Regions from separate parts of the Streptomyces sp. NPDC005533 genome, predicted to be linked through region 1. Evidence: predicted binding sites of a transcription regulator. Region 1 holds the regulator's gene; each other region holds the start of a gene.

Region 1 (5,810 bases):
CCGCGGGCGGCCGTTTCGGCCCGCCGGCCCCGGCCCGGGGAGGCGCAGCGGCCGGACGGGCCCGGCCGACCAGGCCCATCGGCCGGTGCGGGCGGCCGACTAGGTCGTCGCTTTCGGATCTTGTCGGCCTTGCCCGCGGTGGCTGGTGCCGTGCAGGGCAAGGCGGAGGGGCGCCCGTGTACTGGACGTACTGGGGCGCTCCGACAACGCGGCCAGGTGCGGTGCCGGCCACCGCGGGCCCCGGCAAGATCCGAAAGAGACGGCCTAGGCCCAGCGGCCGGTGCGGGCCAGCAGGACCGCCGTGGCCGCGGTGCCGGCCGTGGAGGTCCGCAGGACGGAACGCCCCAGGCGGTAGGGGTGGGCGCCCGCGGCGGCGAAGGCGGCCAGCTCCTCCGGGGAGACTCCGCCCTCCGGGCCGACGACCAGGACGACGGAACCCGAGGAGGGCAGCGCGGCCGTGGCCAGGGCCTCGGACGGGGTGTCGCGGTCCTCGTGCAGGACCATGCCCAGGTCGGCCTCGGCGAGCAGCGCCGCCACCTGCTTGGTGGACATGGCCTCGGCCACCTCCGGGAAGCGGACCCGGCGGGACTGCTTGCCCGCCTCGCGCGCGGTGGCCCGCCACTTGGCCAGGGACTTGGCCCCCCGGTCCCCGCGCCACTGCGTGATGCAGCGCGAGGCCTGCCAGGGCACGATCGCGTCCACGCCGGTCTCCGTCATGGTCTCGACGGCCAGCTCGCCGCGGTCGCCCTTGGGCAGGGCCTGGACCACGGTGATGCGGGCGGCCGGTTCCGGTTCCACTCCGGCCGAGGACACGGCCACGACGAGCCGATCCTTGCCCTCCGCCGCCTTGACGACCGCCTCCGCCCAGCCGCCCCGGCCGTCGGTCAGGACCAGCGCCTCGCCCGGGTTCAGCCGTTTCACGGACACCGCGTGCCGGCCCTCCGGGCCGTCCAGGACGAACTCCGGCCCCGCGGGGACCTCTTCGACCACGAACACCGGGGCGGTCATGACGCACTCCTCATCTGCATTGTCTTCAACGTGCTCTGTGCCTCGGCCAGTTCGGCCGCCAGTACCTCGACCAGCTCCGCCGCCGGCAGCGCCCGCGCCAGCCGGTGGCCCTGGCCCGCCCACAGGGCCATGCCCTGCGGGTCCCCGGCCGCGGCGGCCGCCTTGCGCAGCCCCGAGGTCAGGTGGTGGACCTGCGGGTAGGCGGCCGGGGCGTACGGGCCGTGTTCGCGCATGAAGCGGTTCACCAGCACCCGCGCCGGCCGCCCGGAGAACGCCCGGGTCAGCTCGGTCCGGACGAACAGCGGGTCGGTCAGCGCCTTCTTGTGCGCGGGGTCCGCCCCCGACTCCGGGCAGGCCAGGAAGGCCGTCCCGCACTGCGCCGCCTCGGCGCCCGCCGCCAGCAGCGCCGCGATCTGCGAGCCCCGCATCAGACCCCCCGCCGCGATGATCGGCAGGGCCACGGCCTCCCGCACCTGGGCCACCAGGGCGAGCAGCCCGACGGCCGCCGTGCCGTCGACCTGCGGGTCGTCGCGGTGGGTGCCCTGGTGGCCGCCCGCCTCCGCGCCCTGGACGCACACGGCGTCGGCGCCCGCCTGCTGGACCGTACGGGCCTCCTCGACGGAGGTCGCCGTGACGACCGTGTACGTACCGGCCTTGCGCAGGGCGGCGAGGGCCGCGGAGGAGGGGCAGCCGAAGGTGAAGGAGACGACCGGCACCGGGTCTTCGAGGAGGATGGCGAGCTTGGCGTCGTAGCCGTCGTCGCTGGTGCCGATGATGTCCTCGTCGGCGAGCGAGATCGCGTACCAGCTCGCCTCACCGGCCAGCTGCCCGCGGTACGCCTCCACGGCGGCCGGGTCCACGTAACCGGTCTGCGGCATGAAGAGGTTGACGCCGAAGCGGCGCCGGGTCAGGGCGCGCACCTGCTTGATCTCCTGGTACATCCCGTCGGCGGTCTTGTAGCCGCCCGCCAGGAAGCCCAGCCCGCCCGCCTCGCACACGGCGGCGGCGAGCGGCGGGCAGGAGGCGCCGCCCGCCATGGGAGCCTGCACGATCGGGTACGGAGAGAGACCGTTCGGCGCGGAGGACATGGACTGCATCGTGCCATGTCCCGCTCAGGGGGCCGAATCACGGCATTCGCCTGGCATAGTCCGCTTCCGGACCCGGTCACGGGCCGCCGCCGGGCCCATGCGAAGAGCCCGGCGGGGAATCCCCTGGCCGGGCTCTCGGCGGTGTCCGCGGGCCGCTCAGCGACCGTTGAACGCGTCCTTCAGGCGGCTGAACAGCCCCTGCTGACCTGGCGCGAACTGGCCCATCGGCCGCTCCTCGCCGCGCAGCTTCGCCAGCTGGCGCAGCAGCTCCTCCTGCTGGGCGTCCAGCTTGCCCGGGGTGGTGACCTCGACGTGGACGATCAGGTCGCCGCGCCCGCCGCCGCGCAGGTGGGTGACGCCCCGCCCGTGGAGCGGGATGGCCTGCCCGGAGCCGGTGCCGGGCCGGATGTCGATCTCCTCCAGCCCGTCCAGGGTCTCCAGCGGGCACTTCGTGCCCAGTGCGGCCGCCGTCATCGGGATCGTCACCGTGCAGTGCAGGTCGTCCCCGCGCCGCTGGAAGGTCGGGTGCGCCAGCTCGTGGATCTCCACGTACAGGTCGCCGGCGGGGCCGCCGCCGGGGCCGACCTCGCCCTCGCCCGCGAGCTGGATCCGGGTGCCGTTCTCGACGCCGGCCGGGATCTTGACCGTGAGGCTGCGGCGGGAGCGGACCCGGCCGTCGCCCGCGCACTCGGGGCACGGGGTCGGGACGACGGTGCCGAAGCCCTGGCACTGCGGGCAGGGGCGCGAGGTCATGACCTGGCCCAGGAAGGACCGGGTGACCTGCGAGACCTCACCGCGGCCGCGGCACATGTCACACGTCTGCGCGGAGGTGCCGGGGGCGGCGCCCTCACCGGAGCAGGTGGTGCAGACGACGGCCGTGTCGACCTGGATGTCCTTGGTCGTCCCGAAGGCCGCCTCGTCCAGCTCCAGGTCCAGGCGGATCATGGCGTCCTGGCCGCGCCGGGTCCGCGAGCGCGGGCCGCGCTGCTGACTCTGCCCGAAGAAGGCGTCCATGATGTCGGAGAAGTTGCCGAAGCCGCCGGCTCCGAAGCCGCCCGCGCCGCCGCCGCCCGAGGAGGACAGCGGGTCGCCGCCGAGGTCGTAGACCTGCTTCTTCTGCGGGTCCGAGAGGACCTCGTAGGCGGCGTTGATCTCCTTGAAACGCTCTTGCGTCTTGGGATCGGGGTTCACGTCCGGGTGCAGCTCGCGGGCGAGCCGCCGGAAGGCCTTCTTGATCTCGTCCTGCGATGCGTCGCGGCGCACGCCGAGAACGGCGTAGTAGTCCGTGGCCACTTACGACTCCGCCAGGATCTGTCCGACGTAACGTGCCACTGCGCGTACCGCTCCCATCGTTCCGGGGTAGTCCATGCGGGTCGGTCCGACCACGCCGAGTTTGGCGACTGCTTCGCCGCCCGAACCGTAACCGACGGAGACGACGGACGTGGAGTTCAGTCCCTCGTAGGCGTTCTCGTGCCCGATCCGTACGGCCATTCCCGACTCGCTGGCCTCGCCGAGCAGCTTGAGGAGCACGACCTGCTCCTCCAGCGCCTCGAGCACCGGCCTGATCGTCAGGGGAAAATCGTGTCCGAAGCGGGTGAGATTGGCGGTGCCGCCGATCATCAGCCGCTCTTCGGCTTCCTCGACCAGGGTTTCGAGGAGTGTCGTGAGCACGGTGGAGACCGTGCCGCGGTCCTCGGCCTCGAAGGACTCCGGGAGGTCCTGGACGAGCGGGGGCACGTCCTTGAAGCGCCGTCCGACGACCCGGCTGTTGAGCCGGGCCCGCAGGTCGGCGAGCGAGGCCTCGCCGAAGGGGCCCGGGCAGTCGACGAGCCGCTGCTCGACCCGTCCGGTGTCCGTGATCAGTACGAGCATCAGGCGCGCGGGAGCGAGCGAGAGCAGCTCCACATGCCGGACGGTCGACCGGGTCAGGCTCGGGTACTGCACGACCGCGACCTGCCGGGTGAGCTGCGCGAGCAGCCGCACCGTGCGGCCGACGACGTCGTCGAGGTCGACGGCGCCGTCGAGGAAGTTCTGGATGGCCCGGCGCTCGGGTGTCGACAGCGGTTTGACCCCCGCCAGCTTGTCGACGAAGAGCCGGTAGCCCTTGTCGGTGGGGATCCGGCCGGCGCTGGTGTGGGGCTGGGCGATGTAGCCCTCGTCCTCCAGCACGGCCATGTCGTTGCGCACGGTCGCGGGCGAGACGCCGAGCCGGTGCCGCTCGGTGAGCGCCTTGGAGCCGACCGGCTCCTCCGTCCCGACGTAGTCCTGGACGATGGCGCGCAGCACTTCGAGTCTGCGTTCGCTGAGCATCGCGGGCACACCTCCAGCTGTGGTCCGTTGCCGTGTTCTGCCGTGTCGGTTGGCACTCTGTCCGTTCGAGTGCCAGAGATCCCCCGCTCAGTGTACGGCCGGGTGGTGAGACCCTGGCAAGGGAGGCCCGCCAGGGTAGCGTCGCGGCATGGACGTGCGTTGGGAAGAGGAAGGCTGGGAACGGCTGACCGGACGGGCCGGCCGGCGGCGGCTGCCGGTGTGGGACTGCACCGTGGGACTGGTGGTGGGCAAGGAGTCGGTCCTCCTGATCGACCCCGGTTCCTGTCTCCGGGAGGGCGCGCAGGTGCGGGCGGAGGCGGAGCGCCTGACGGGTCGGCGCGTGACCCATATCGCATTCACGCACGGCCATTTCGATCACGTGCTGGGCGGTGCCGCCTTCTCCGGGGCCGAGGTCTTCGGTGCGGTCGGGCTGGACGCGCTGCTCTCGACGGGCCGTGAGGAGCTGCGCGGGGACGCGGTGCGCCACGGCCTGGCGGAGGCGGAGGCGGCCGAGGCGGCGGACCTGCTGGTGGTGCCGAAGCACCTGGTGTCCGGGGAGTGGACGCTGGAACTGGGCGGGCTGCAGGTGCTGCTGGCCAATGTGGGGCCCGGGCACACCCGGCACGACCTGGCCGTCTTCGTGCCGGGCGAGCGCGAGACGGTGTTCTGCGGGGACCTGGTCGAGGAGTCGGGTGAGCCCTTGGCGGGCCCGGACGCGACGCCCCGGCAGTGGCCGGCCGCCCTGGACCGGCTGCTGGCCCTCGGCGGGGACGACGCACTGTACGTGCCGGGTCACGGAGCGGTGGTCACGGCCGACTTCGTCCGTGCGCAACGCGCCACACTGGCAGCCCGTTTCGGCGTGTCGGGGACATGACGCGGGCGTCTCTCCTACTGTCGGCCGGATGCGCGAGTACTCCCCCGACCTGACCCCGCAGTGGAAGCGCCCCAAGGCGGTGCCCGAGGTGGCGGCCGAGCCCGATCTGGTGGTCGAGGTGGCGGGTACGGACTTCTGCGGCGCGGTGGTGGCCTGCGAGGCGGGCACGGTGACGCTGGAGGACCGCTTCGGCAAGCGGCGGGTGTTCCCGCTGGAGGCGCGGGGCTTCCTGTTGGAGGGTGCGGTCGTCACCCTGGTCCGCCCGCCCCGCGGCCCGTCGGCGCCCTCCCGTACGGCCTCGGGCTCGATCGCGGTCCCGGGGGCCCGGGCACGGGTGGCGCGGGCCGGGCGCATCTACGTGGAGGGCCGCCACGACGCGGAGCTGGTCGAGAAGGTCTGGGGCGACGACCTCCGCATCGAGGGCGTGGTGGTGGAGTACCTGGAGGGCGTCGACGACCTGCGGGCCGTCGTCGCCGACTTCGCCCCGGGCCCGGACGCCCGCCTGGGCGTCCTGGTGGACCACCTGGTGC
Region 2 (5,810 bases), on a different contig from region 1:
GGAACCGGATGATCGGGGGACCGGCCGTCTCGGGGTCCTGGTAGAGCAACGGGTCGAGACCGTTCATGCCCGCCTCCGGGGTCCACCGCTGAGCCAGCGGCATCAGGTCGGCGGCGAGCACGGACCTGAGCCCCTCGGGGGTGGGCACGATGACGCGCATGGTGGGGTAGTAGTCCACGAAGACCTGCCGATCGCGTCCGCACGGGCCGAGGACCCCGCGCCCGTGGTTTCCCACGGCGACGATGCAGCGCATCTGGCGGGCGCCTCGGGCTCGCGCGGCGCCCAGGGCCACGAGTTCGGCGCAGGGGCCGCCGGTGAAGTGGTAGAGGTTCACGCCGGGGAACATCCGGTAGTCGGCGGCCATGACCGCGGCGCCCACCGTGTGGACCCCGTCTTCGTCGGGGTCGGCGTCGGTGTGCGCGTCGATGGTGCGGCGGGCCAGGGCCACGAGCTCGCGCTCGTCATCATCGAGGGCTCGTGCGGATGGTGGGACGTACACCTTCTCGACCTTCCCTTCCTTCGGTCGCCCAAGATCATTCCACGCCCCACCAGCGCCCTCCAGCGAGTTTCGGCCTGCCGACGGGGCTGAGCTGTGCGGCGCGGCTGGACGGTGCGGCTCAAAGCCCGGGGCTCCGCCCCGCACCCCGCGCCTCAATCGCCGGCGGGGCTGAATTTGCGCGGCCGGGCTGGATGGTGCGTCGGCGCTGGATGGCAGCCGGGTCGGGTGGGGTGGGGGTGGGTGTGTGTCGGGGTGATCCCCGCAGGGTGCCGAACGCACTGCCGCCGAGGTGCCCGACCTCCCGTCACGTTCGGCGCCCGAGGAGACGCCCCGGCGCGGGGCCCCCCCCCCCCCCCCCCGGGCGCCCCCCCCCCCCCCCCCCCCCCCCCCCCCCCCCCCCCCCCCCCCCAACCGGCCCCCACCCCGACCCCGCCCAAGCGGCGCAGCCAACCGGCGCGAGCCCCCACCCCAACCGACCCCCACCCCCCGCCGACCCCGCCCAAGCGGCGCAGCCAACCGGCGCCCGCCCCCACCCCAACCGGCCCACCCCCCGACCCCGCCCAAGCGGCGCAGCCAACCGGCCCCCACCCGCCGACCCCGCAAGCGCGGGTCAAGCGACCGGGTGCCGGGCCGCCTCGATGAAGGCGTGGATCAGCTCCGGCGACTTCACACCGCGCTCGCGCTCCACCCCGCTGGACACGTCCACGCCCCAGGCGCCGGTCACCGCGACCGCCTCCCGCACGTTGCCCGGGTTCAGCCCGCCCGCCAGCAGCCAACGCCCCTCGGGCGCGGCGAAGTCCGCCGAGCCCCAGTTCCACGGCTTGCCGGAGCCGGGGTCGGGGGCGTCGAGCAGGAGCAGGTCCTCGCCGTACTCCCCGCAGCGCTTCACGTGCTCGGCGGTGGCCCGCAGCAGCGTCCGGCCCTCGGCGCGCAGCGCCGCGAAGTCCTCGGGCCCCTCCTCGCCGTGCAGCTGCACCCCCCGTACACCGCTCTCCTCGGCGAATCGGCGCACCTCCGCGACCGTCTGCCCCCGGAACACGCCGACGGTGAGCACGCCGTCCGGCACCCGCGCGGCGAGCTCCCGCGCGGTGGCGGCATCGACCGTGCGCGGGCTGCCGGGCGCGAACACGAACCCCACGGCGTCGGCCCCGGCCGCCACGGCGGCGTCGAGGTCCCGCACGGTCTTCAGCCCACAGATCTTGACGAAGAGATCAGCCATGCGCCCAGCCTATGCGGCCCCGATCCGACCCGGACGGGACGGGACGGGACCGGACGGGACCGGACCCGACCCGGACCGGACCGGACCCGGCCAGGGCGACCGCCTCAGCGGCCCGGCCGCCCCGGCCCCAGCACCGACCCGCCGATCGCGGCCGCCAGATGGGCCGCGCCCACCTCGTCGGCGTACGCGAAGTGCACGTAGACCGTGTGCCGGCCGTCGGGATGCCCCTCGTTGACGTCGAGTTCCACCCGCTGGTTCGTCGTGTGCGGCGACGCGGACGGGATCTCGGGGACGCACGGCCAGTCCCCGTACCAGAGCAGCGTGGCCGCTCCGCGGCCCAGCGCGCGCAGGAAGCCCTGTTCGACGGGGCCCGGGGCCGCGTACGCGTCGACGGTCAGCGGCAGTTCGGCCGCGAGTTCCCGGTCGTCGCCGGGCAGTTCGGCGCCCGCGAACCAGACGTCCCGGTCCCGGTCCCAGTCGTACGACGGCTCGAAGAAGCCCGTCGGCAGCAGCCGAGCCAGCCCCCGGGCCTCCTCGACGGTGTGCGCCCGCGCGCACAGCCACATCTCCGCGTCGAGCGGCTTCATCCGCGCGCACAGCAGTCGGGCCCGCCGGTGGGCCTCGGCGAGGTCGTCGGTCCGGAACACGGGGTAGGCGTGCGAACTTCCCATCGCGTCAGCAGCCCCGCGCCGTGGCGTACGCCTCGGCGGGATCGGTGGTGCGGTGGACGGGATACGCGACGCAGTGGCCCATGGCCGAACCGTGCCACGCCCCCACCGACCCCGGCCAGCGGTTTTACCCCCGCTCGGCGGCAGCTCACCGCGCCGGCCGGGAACGCCCGAGGGCGGCACCCCCTGGGGGTGCCGCCCTCGTTCGAGAACAGCCGATCAACCTTCGGGCCGGAGCCCGGGGGTCGATCAGAAGTCCATGTCACCGCCCGGCATGCCGCCCGGGGCGCCGGCGCCGGCCTTCTCGGGCTTGTCGGCGATGACGGCCTCGGTGGTCAGGAACAGCGCGGCGATGGACGCGGCGTTCTGCAGCGCGGAGCGCGTGACCTTCGCCGGGTCGATGATGCCCTCGGCGATCATGTCGACGTACTCGCCGGTCGCGGCGTTCAGGCCGTGACCGATCGGAAGGTTGCGCACCTTCTCGACGACGACGCCACCCTCGAGACCACCGTTGACGGCGATCTGCTTCAGCGGGGCCTCCAGGGCGAGCTTCACGGCGTTGGCGCCGGTCGCCTCGTCACCCTCGAGCTCCAGCTTCTCGAAGACCGCGGAGGCCTGGAGCAGGGCCACGCCACCACCGGCGACGATGCCCTCCTCGACGGCCGCCTTCGCGTTGCGAACGGCGTCCTCGATGCGGTGCTTGCGCTCCTTGAGCTCGACCTCGGTCGCGGCACCGGCCTTGATGACGGCCACGCCGCCGGCCAGCTTCGCGAGGCGCTCCTGGAGCTTCTCGCGGTCGTAGTCCGAGTCGGAGTTCTCGATCTCGGCGCGGATCTGGTTCACGCGACCGGCGACCTGGTCGCTGTCACCGGCACCGTCGACGATGGTGGTCTCGTCCTTGGTGATGACGACCTTGCGGGCGCGGCCGAGCAGGTCGAGACCGGCGTTCTCCAGCTTGAGGCCGACCTCCTCGGAGATGACCGTGCCGCCCGTGAGGATGGCGATGTCACCGAGCATGGCCTTGCGGCGGTCGCCGAAGCCCGGGGCCTTGACGGCGACGGACTTGAAGGTGCCGCGGATCTTGTTGACGACGAGGGTGGAGAGGGCCTCGCCCTCGACGTCCTCGGCGATGATCAGCAGCGGCTTGCCGGACTGCATGACCTTCTCCAGGAGCGGCAGCAGGTCCTTGACCGAGCCGATCTTGGAGTTGACGATCAGGATGTACGGGTCGTCGAGGGACGCCTCCATACGCTCCATGTCGGTGGCGAAGTACGCCGAGATGTAGCCCTTGTCGAAGCGCATGCCCTCGGTGAGCTCGAGCTCCAGACCGAAGGTCTGCGACTCCTCGACGGTGATGACGCCTTCCTTGCCGACCTTGTCCATGGCCTCGGCGATGAGCTCGCCGATCTGGGTGTCGGCGGCGGAGATGGAGGCCGTCGAAGCGATCTGCTCCTTGGTCTCGACGTCCTTGGCCTGGGCGAGCAGGGCGGCGGAGACGGCCTCGACGGCCTTCTCGATACCACGCTTGAGGGCCATCGGGTTGGCGCCGGCGGCGACATTGCGCAGGCCCTCGCGGACGAGCGCCTGGGCCAGCACGGTGGCGGTGGTCGTACCGTCGCCCGCGACGTCGTCCGTCTTCTTGGCGACTTCCTTGACCAGCTCGGCGCCGATCTTCTCGTACGGGTCCTCGAGCTCGATCTCCTTGGCGATGGAGACACCATCGTTGGTGATCGTGGGGGCGCCCCACTTCTTCTCAAGGACGACGTTGCGACCCTTGGGGCCAAGGGTGACCTTGACGGCGTCGGCGAGCTGGTTCATCCCACGCTCGAGGCCGCGGCGGGCCTCCTCGTCGAACGCAATGATCTTGGCCATCTGAAGTGGTCCTCCCGGACAGCGGTGGATTGCTCCCAGGACCGCGCCCGCGCCCGCGACGGACGGCCTGCGTGCCCGGCGGTTCCTTCCCACCGGACCCTGCGGGCCTCACCGACCCGGTCCTCGTTCAGTAGCACTCTCACCGGGAGAGTGCTAACGCCAATGATTAGCACTCGACCCCTCCGAGTGCAAGCGGCTCGGGGGAACACCCCGCCACTACCGGGCACACACGCGAGGGGCCCACATCCCGTGTCCAGGATGTGGGCCCCTCGTGGGTCTTCCGGGTCTTCGACGGAAGACCGAGCGTCGGTGGTCGATGCTCCGGGACTAGCCGAGCGCGAGCTTGACCATGTCCGCCTGCGGACCCTTCTGGCCCTGCGAGATCTCGAACTCGACCCGCTGACCCTCTTCAAGGGTGCGGTACCCGTCCATCTGGATGGCGCTGTAGTGGACGAACACATCCGCACCACCGTCGACCGCGATGAAGCCGTAGCCCTTCTCCGCGTTGAACCACTTGACGGTGCCCTGAGCCATGCCTAACTCCCCTATTACTGGCCCTTGCGCGGGAACGCACTTCGCGTTCCCGGGTCAGAACTTGCGTCGGAACGCGTCGACCGAGGCTGAATGTATCTGCGCGAGTGCTGTCTGCAACAGGTCAATCCGACGAGAATTCTGGACACCGGGAAACATTGAAATAGAGTGAAAATTTGCCATACTCCCGGGCAACTCGGGCCTGACATATCTCGCCAAAGCCCCATACCGCGCTTGCACATTGACCCGATGTCGACCCTCACGCGACCCGTTCATATGCGGCGGGCAAGTCCGGCGGAGGGGACTTCCCCAACTCTACCGCGCCCAATCAAGCAGAATTGCCCCCTCCGCTTTTAGCGGAGGGGGCAATTTCGGTTTGCGCGTGTCACCAGTCGGGTGACAAAGGGGCCGTGCGGATCAGCAGCCGCCCGCGACGGCCGGAATGATCGAGACGCCGGCGCCGTCCGGCGTCTTCGCCTCCAGCCCACCCTCGAAGCGCACGTCGTCGTCGTTGACGTAGACGTTCACGAAACGGCGCAGCTTGCCCTGGTCGTCCAGGACGCGCGCGGCGATGCCCGGGTGGCTCGCCTCCAGGGACTGGATGACCTGGGCGAGGGTCGCGCCCTCGGCGGGCACCTCGGCCTGACCGCCGGTGTAGGTGCGCAGGATGGTGGGGATGCGGACGTTGACGCTCATGGCGCTACTGCCTTTCCGGTTGAGCAGGAGGGTGTGGTCAGGCCAGGCCGGCGGCGCGGAACGCGTCCAGGCTCGGGCGGATGGTGGCGGTCTGCCCGCTCTCCGCGGCCACCGCCTCCAGGGTCTTCAGGCCGTCGCCGGTGTTGAGGACGACGGTGGTCAGCGTCGGGTCGAGCTGCCCGTTCTCGATGAGCTTCTTCGTCACGCCGACGGTCACGCCGCCCGCGGTCTCGGCGAAGATGCCCTCGGTCTGCGCGAGGATCCTGATGGCCTCGACGACCTGCTCGTCGTTCACGTCCTCGACGTAACCACCGGTGCGCCGCGC
Region 3 (5,810 bases), on a different contig from region 1:
CGCGCAGCCGGTGACCAGCAGCGCGCGTCCGATCCGCCGGCGGCGGGACGGGCGGTGGTGGGACGGGCTGCGGCGGGACGGGCGGTGGCGGGGTCGGGTCGTCGTGGTCTGCCTCGGCTTCCTCCGGTGCGCGCTCATGCCAGCCCATGCTGGGGGAGGCCCGCTGAAGGAATCCTGAGGGCTCCGGGGGAGCCCAGGGGGGCGCTACCGGATCCGCAGCACCAGCCGCGCGCCCCCGGCGGGCGCCGGCAGCGCGCGTACGTCGCCCCCGTGCGCCCGCGCGATCTCCCGGGCGATGGCCAGGCCCAGCCCCGTGCCGCCGCTGGCCCGGCCCCGGTCCGCGGCCAGCCGCACGAACCGCTCGAACACCCGGTCCCGGTCCGCCTCCGGTATGCCCGGCCCGTCGTCCGTGACCTCCAGCACCGCCCAGCCGTCCCGCGCCGCCGCCCGTACGACGACCTCCGCGCGGGCGTACCGCAGGGCGTTGTCCACCAGGTTGGCCAGCGCCCGCTCCAGCCGCGCCGGATCCCCCGACGCCGGTACGGGCGCCCGCGCGTCCAGCCGTACCGCGACCCGGGCGCCGCCCCGGCGCGCCACGTCCTCCGCGGCCAGCAGCGCCAGGTCCACCGGCTCGGGCCGGGGCGCCGGCCCGCCGTCGAGCCGGGCCAGCAGCAACAGGTCCGCCGCGATCCGCTGGAGCCGCTCGGTGTCGGCCAGCGCGGCCGCGACCGACTCCCGGTCGGGGCGGTCCATGGCCAGCGCCACCTCCAGCCGGGACCGTACGGCGGCCAGCGGGTTGCGCAGCTCGTGGGAGGCGTCCGCGGTGAACTGCCGCTGCCGCGCGTCGGAGCGCTCCAGCCGGTCCAGGGTGTCGTTGACGGTCCGGGCCAGCTGCGCGATCTCGTCGGCCCCGCCCGGGTCCGGAACCCGCCGGTCCAGCTCGCTCCCGGTGACCGCCGCCAGCTCGGTCCGGATCGCGCTCACCGGGCGCAGGGCGTGGCCGGTCACCCACCAGGCGAGGGCTGCCGCGAAGCCGATCAGCGGGGGCGCGCCGGCCAGCAGCCCGACCTCGACGGCCCGGGTCGCGTCGTCGACGTCGCCGAGCACGGTCATCGCGTACACGGTGTGTGCGCCCGGCGCGTCGAGGACGACGACCGCGCGCCGTTCCGCGCCGGGGTGCGCAGGCGGCAGGACGGCCGAGCGGGAGTCCTCCCCGGGACCGGGGCGCGGCGCGCCGTCGAGCTCCTCGGGATCCGGGCCGTGCCGCGGGTCGCCGGTGGTGGCAATGGTCCGGCCGGCCGCGTCCCGTACGAGGACCAGGTCCACCCCGCTCTCGGGCGCGGGCAGCCGTCCGCCGGGCGGCAGGGTCCGGCTGTCGAGCTGGGCGGCGACCTTGCGGGCGGCGAGCTCGGTGCGGCCGGTGGTGTTGTCGAGGAGGTTGGCGCGCAGCAGGGCGTGCAGCCACAGCCCGCCGGCGGCGAGGACGGCGGCCATCGCGAGGGCGGCGGCCGCGGCGGTGCGGGCGCGGACGGTGGCCCTAGCCACCGTCGGGGGCCATCCGGTAGCCGGTCCCGTGGACGGTGAGGATCGAGCGGCGGCCGAAGGGGGCGTCGATCTTCTTGCGCAGCGAGGAGACGTACACCTCGACGATGTTCGGGTCGATGCCGTGCGGGGCGTCCCAGACCTCGTCGAGGATGTCCTGCTTGGCGACGGCCCGGCCGGGCTGCTCCATCAGGCAGGCGAGCACGCCGAGTTCGCGGGCGGTGAGCTCGATGTCCCGGCCGCCGCGGCGGCAGCGGCGGCCCTGCGGGTCCAGGACGAGGTCGCCGGCCTGGAGGAGGCTGCGGTCGGGGGCGCCGGCGCGGCGGGCGAGCGCCCGGATCCGGGCGGCCAGGACGACGAAGGAGAACGGCTTGGTGAGGTAGTCGTCCGCGCCGCAGTCCAGGCCCTCGGCCTCGTCGTACTCGCCGTCCCGGGCGGTGAGCATCAGGACCGGGGTGGTGTCGCCGTGGGCGCGCAGGCGGGCGCAGATCTCGTAGCCGCTGAGGCAGGGGAGCATGAGGTCGAGCAGGACGACGTCGTACGGGCCGCCGGCGAGGGCGAGGTCCAGGCCGCGGTGGCCGTCGTGCGCGACCTCGACGAGGTGGCCGTCGGCGGACAGGCCGCGCCGCAGGGACTCGGCGAGGCCTTCTTCGTCTTCGACTACGAGGATGTGCACGGAGCAAGCGTCACATATCGCCCTTTCCCTCCCGGGTGGGGGTACGGGTTGCCCTGCGGGCGGCTCGGCGGGGTGACGGCTCGGCCCGGCGGGCGGCTCGCCCGGGCCTCGCCGGCGGCTCTGGTTGGGTGCGGCTCGGCCCGGAGCGGTGCGGCTCAAAGATCGGGGCTCCGCCGCGTGCCTCGCCGGCGGGGCTGGGTGGGTGCGGCGGGGCTGGGTGGGTGCGGCTCGGCCTGGCAGGCGGCTCAAAGATCGGGGCTCCGCCCCGGGCCCCGCGCCTCAATCGCCGGCGGGGCTGGATTTGGCGCGGCCCGCGCCCCAACCGGGTGGTGGGGTGGGTCGGTGCCCCGCACGAGGATCTCCTCGGCTCGCGCCTGCGGCAGTGGTCCGGTTGTGCGGCCTGGGTTGCGCGCTCGTCCTGCGGGGACCCTCCTGCGTGTCCCCGCCCCACGCCCGGGCTTCGGGAGCCGGAGGGGAGTGGGGACGTGTCGGGGTGTCCCCGCAGGACGAGCGTGCAACCGCCCTCAGCGGCCGTGACATGCCCGCAGGCGCGAGCCGAGGAGACATCCCGGCGCGGCGCCACGGACCGACCCCCACCGACAAACCCGCCGGAAACCCCGCCCTGCCGCCCGCAGGGCAACCCGCGCCACGGACCCAGCCCGCCGGAAGTCTTCCGAGCTGCCCGCAGGGCAACCCGCGCCAGGGGCCCAGCCTGCCGCGCCGCCCGCAGGGCAACCGCGCTCCGGCCGACCCCCGCCGGAAACCTCGCCCTGCCGCCCGCAGGGCAACCCGCGCGACGCAGCCCGCCGACAAGCCCGCCGAGCCGCCTGCGGGGCAACTCGCGCCTATGGAGCCGGCCCGCCGACACGTCTGCCGAGCCGCCCGCAGGGCAACCCGCGCGACGGACGCAGCCCGCCGACACGCCTGCCGAGCCGCCCGCAGGGCAACCCGTGCTGCGGACCCAGCCCGGCGACAAACCTGCCGAGCCGCCCGCAGGGCAACCCGCAGGGCAACCCGCCCAGGCGGGGAAAACGACACCCCCGGCGGCCAGAATTGGCACTCCGCTTGACCGAGTGCTAATCGCCGGAATAGTCTCGCACCTGGCACTCGCCCCTGGTGAGTGCCAACACAGCGACAGGCAGGTCCGGCACCCGCGACGACGGATCGACCTGGTCGCCACCTCAGACAGTTAACCCCGGATCTCCGAAGGGGGAGGTCGGATCGTGACGACCGCCAGCTCCAAGGTTGCCATCAAGCCGCTTGAGGACCGCATTGTGGTCCAGCCGCTCGACGCCGAGCAGACCACGGCCTCCGGCCTGGTCATCCCGGACACCGCGAAGGAGAAGCCCCAGGAGGGCGTCGTCCTCGCGGTGGGCCCGGGTCGCTTCGAGGACGGCCAGCGTCTCCCGCTGGACGTCACCGTCGGCGACATCGTGCTCTACAGCAAGTACGGCGGCACCGAAGTGAAGTACAGCGGCGAGGAGTACCTCGTCCTCTCGGCTCGCGACGTGCTCGCGATCGTCGAGAAGTAATTCTCTTCATCAGTACTGCTTTGAGCTGCGCCCCTGGTCACCCCGCTGATTGCCGGGCGGCGAGGGGCGCAGCTCGTTAAACCCGAGTTTTCGAGAGGGCTGAACCGCTCCCATGGCGAAGATCCTGAAGTTCGACGAGGACGCCCGTCGCGCCCTCGAGCGCGGCGTCAACAAGCTTGCCGACACGGTCAAGGTGACGATCGGCCCCAAGGGCCGCAACGTCGTCATCGACAAGAAGTTCGGCGCCCCCACCATCACCAACGACGGTGTCACCATCGCCCGCGAGGTCGAGCTGGACGACCCGTACGAGAACCTGGGCGCGCAGCTCGTGAAGGAGGTGGCGACCAAGACCAACGACATCGCGGGTGACGGCACCACCACCGCCACCGTGCTGGCCCAGGCGCTGGTCCGCGAGGGTCTGCGCAACGTCGCCGCGGGTGCGTCCCCGGCCGCCCTGAAGAAGGGCATCGACGCCGCGGTCAAGGCCGTCTCCGAGGAGCTCCTCGCGACCGCCCGCCCGATCGAGGACAAGTCCGACATCGCCGCCGTGGCCGCGCTCTCCGCGCAGGACCAGCAGGTCGGCGAGCTCATCGCCGAGGCGATGGACAAGGTCGGCAAGGACGGTGTCATCACCGTCGAGGAGTCCAACACCTTCGGCCTGGAGCTGGAGTTCACCGAGGGCATGGCCTTCGACAAGGGCTACCTCTCCCCGTACATGGTCTCCGACCAGGAGCGTATGGAGGCCGTCCTCGACGACCCGTACATCCTGATCAACCAGGGCAAGATCTCCTCGATCCAGGACCTCCTGCCCCTGCTGGAGAAGGTCATCCAGGCCGGCGGCTCCCGCCCGCTGCTGATCATCGCCGAGGACGTCGAGGGCGAGGCGCTCTCCACCCTCGTCGTCAACAAGATCCGCGGCACCTTCAACGCGGTCGCCGTCAAGGCCCCCGGCTTCGGTGACCGTCGCAAGGCGATGCTCCAGGACATGGCCACCCTCACCGGTGCCACCGTCATCGCCGAGGAGGTCGGCCTCAAGCTCGACCAGGCCGGTCTGGACGTACTGGGCTCCGCGCGCCGCGTGACCATCTCCAAGGACGACACCACCATCGTCGACGGTGGTGGCAGCTCCGAGGAGGTCGCCGCCCGCGTCAACCAGATCAAGGCCGAGATCGAGTCCACCGACTCGGACTGGGACCGCGAGAAGCTGCAGGAGCGCCTGGCGAAGCTCGCCGGCGGCGTCTGCGTCATCAAGGTCGGCGCCGCCACCGAGGTGGAGCTCAAGGAGAAGAAGCACCGCCTCGAGGACGCCATCTCGGCGACCCGCGCCGCGGTCGAGGAGGGCATCGTCTCCGGCGGTGGCTCCGCGCTCGTCCACGCCGTGAAGGTCCTGGAGGGCAACCTCGGCCTGTCGGGCGACGAGGCCACCGGTGTCGCGGTCGTGCGCCGCGCCGCCGTCGAGCCGCTGCGCTGGATCGCCGAGAACGCCGGCCTCGAGGGTTACGTCATCACCTCGAAGGTCGCCGAGCTCGACAAGGGCCAGGGCTTCAACGCCGCCACCGGCGAGTACGGCGACCTGGTCAAGGCCGGCGTCATCGACCCGGTGAAGGTCACCCGTTCCGCGCTGGAGAACGCCGCCTCCATCGCCTCCCTGCTGCTCACGACCGAGACCCTGGTCGTCGAGAAGCCGGCGGAGGACGAGGGCGACGCCGGTCACGGCCACGGTCACGGCCACAGCCACTGATCGCGCACCACGCAGGCAAGGCCCCGTTCCGCAGTCGCGGAACGGGGCCTTCCCCGTGCTCCGGCCCGGGTCCTCAGGATCCGTAGGGCGCTCCGGAGCCGCCCATCTGGCGCTGCAGCACTCCGGGGTTGTAATGCCACCAGCCCTCGGCGATCTCTCCGTCCAGGCACCGGAAGGTGGTGCTTCCGGACATCTCGTACGTCTTCCCGGTCGGGGCGATCCCCATGAAGGTGCCCTTGTGGGTGCCGCGCCAGTTCCACACGGTCGTGACCATGTCGCCCTCGGCCAGCTGGGCCACCGGCTCGAAGGTCATGTCGAA

Evidence for each region. Region 1 encodes HrcA, which represses chaperone genes, less so after heat shock. Its sites were predicted from a motif close to TTNGCACTCNGNNNNNCNGAGTGCNAA; they were not measured.
Region 2: a site for HrcA is predicted at 4,389-4,415, ahead of groL (chaperonin GroEL). Genes of this name have one in related genera too.
Region 3: a site for HrcA is predicted at 3,272-3,298, ahead of groES (co-chaperone GroES). Genes of this name have one in related genera too.

The regions. Positions count from the first base shown of each region.
Region 1 is NZ_JBIAJH010000030.1:73,372-79,181, forward strand. Features, by position in the region: gene ACFYP3_RS26645 (16S rRNA (uracil(1498)-N(3))-methyltransferase) at 265-1,008, opposite strand; gene ACFYP3_RS26650 (nitronate monooxygenase) at 1,005-2,096, opposite strand; gene dnaJ (molecular chaperone DnaJ) at 2,253-3,389, opposite strand; gene hrcA (heat-inducible transcriptional repressor HrcA) at 3,390-4,406, opposite strand; gene ACFYP3_RS26665 (MBL fold metallo-hydrolase) at 4,555-5,280, shown strand; gene ACFYP3_RS26670 (DUF3097 domain-containing protein) at 5,309-5,810, shown strand, end outside.
Region 2 is NZ_JBIAJH010000019.1:107,441-113,250, reverse strand. Features, by position in the region: gene ACFYP3_RS20690 (ASCH domain-containing protein) at 1-499, opposite strand, end outside; gene ACFYP3_RS20685 (phosphoribosylanthranilate isomerase) at 1,110-1,718, opposite strand; gene ACFYP3_RS20680 (hypothetical protein) at 1,823-2,389, opposite strand; gene groL (chaperonin GroEL) at 2,636-4,258, opposite strand; gene ACFYP3_RS20670 (cold-shock protein) at 4,586-4,792, opposite strand; gene ACFYP3_RS20665 (MoaD/ThiS family protein) at 5,207-5,485, opposite strand; gene thrC (threonine synthase) at 5,523-5,810, opposite strand, start outside.
Region 3 is NZ_JBIAJH010000011.1:127,151-132,960, reverse strand. Features, by position in the region: gene ACFYP3_RS13900 (LCP family protein) at 1-138, opposite strand, end outside; gene ACFYP3_RS13895 (sensor histidine kinase) at 205-1,545, opposite strand; gene ACFYP3_RS13890 (response regulator transcription factor) at 1,538-2,218, opposite strand; gene groES (co-chaperone GroES) at 3,442-3,750, shown strand; gene groL (chaperonin GroEL) at 3,863-5,491, shown strand; gene ACFYP3_RS13875 (ester cyclase) at 5,565-5,810, opposite strand, start outside.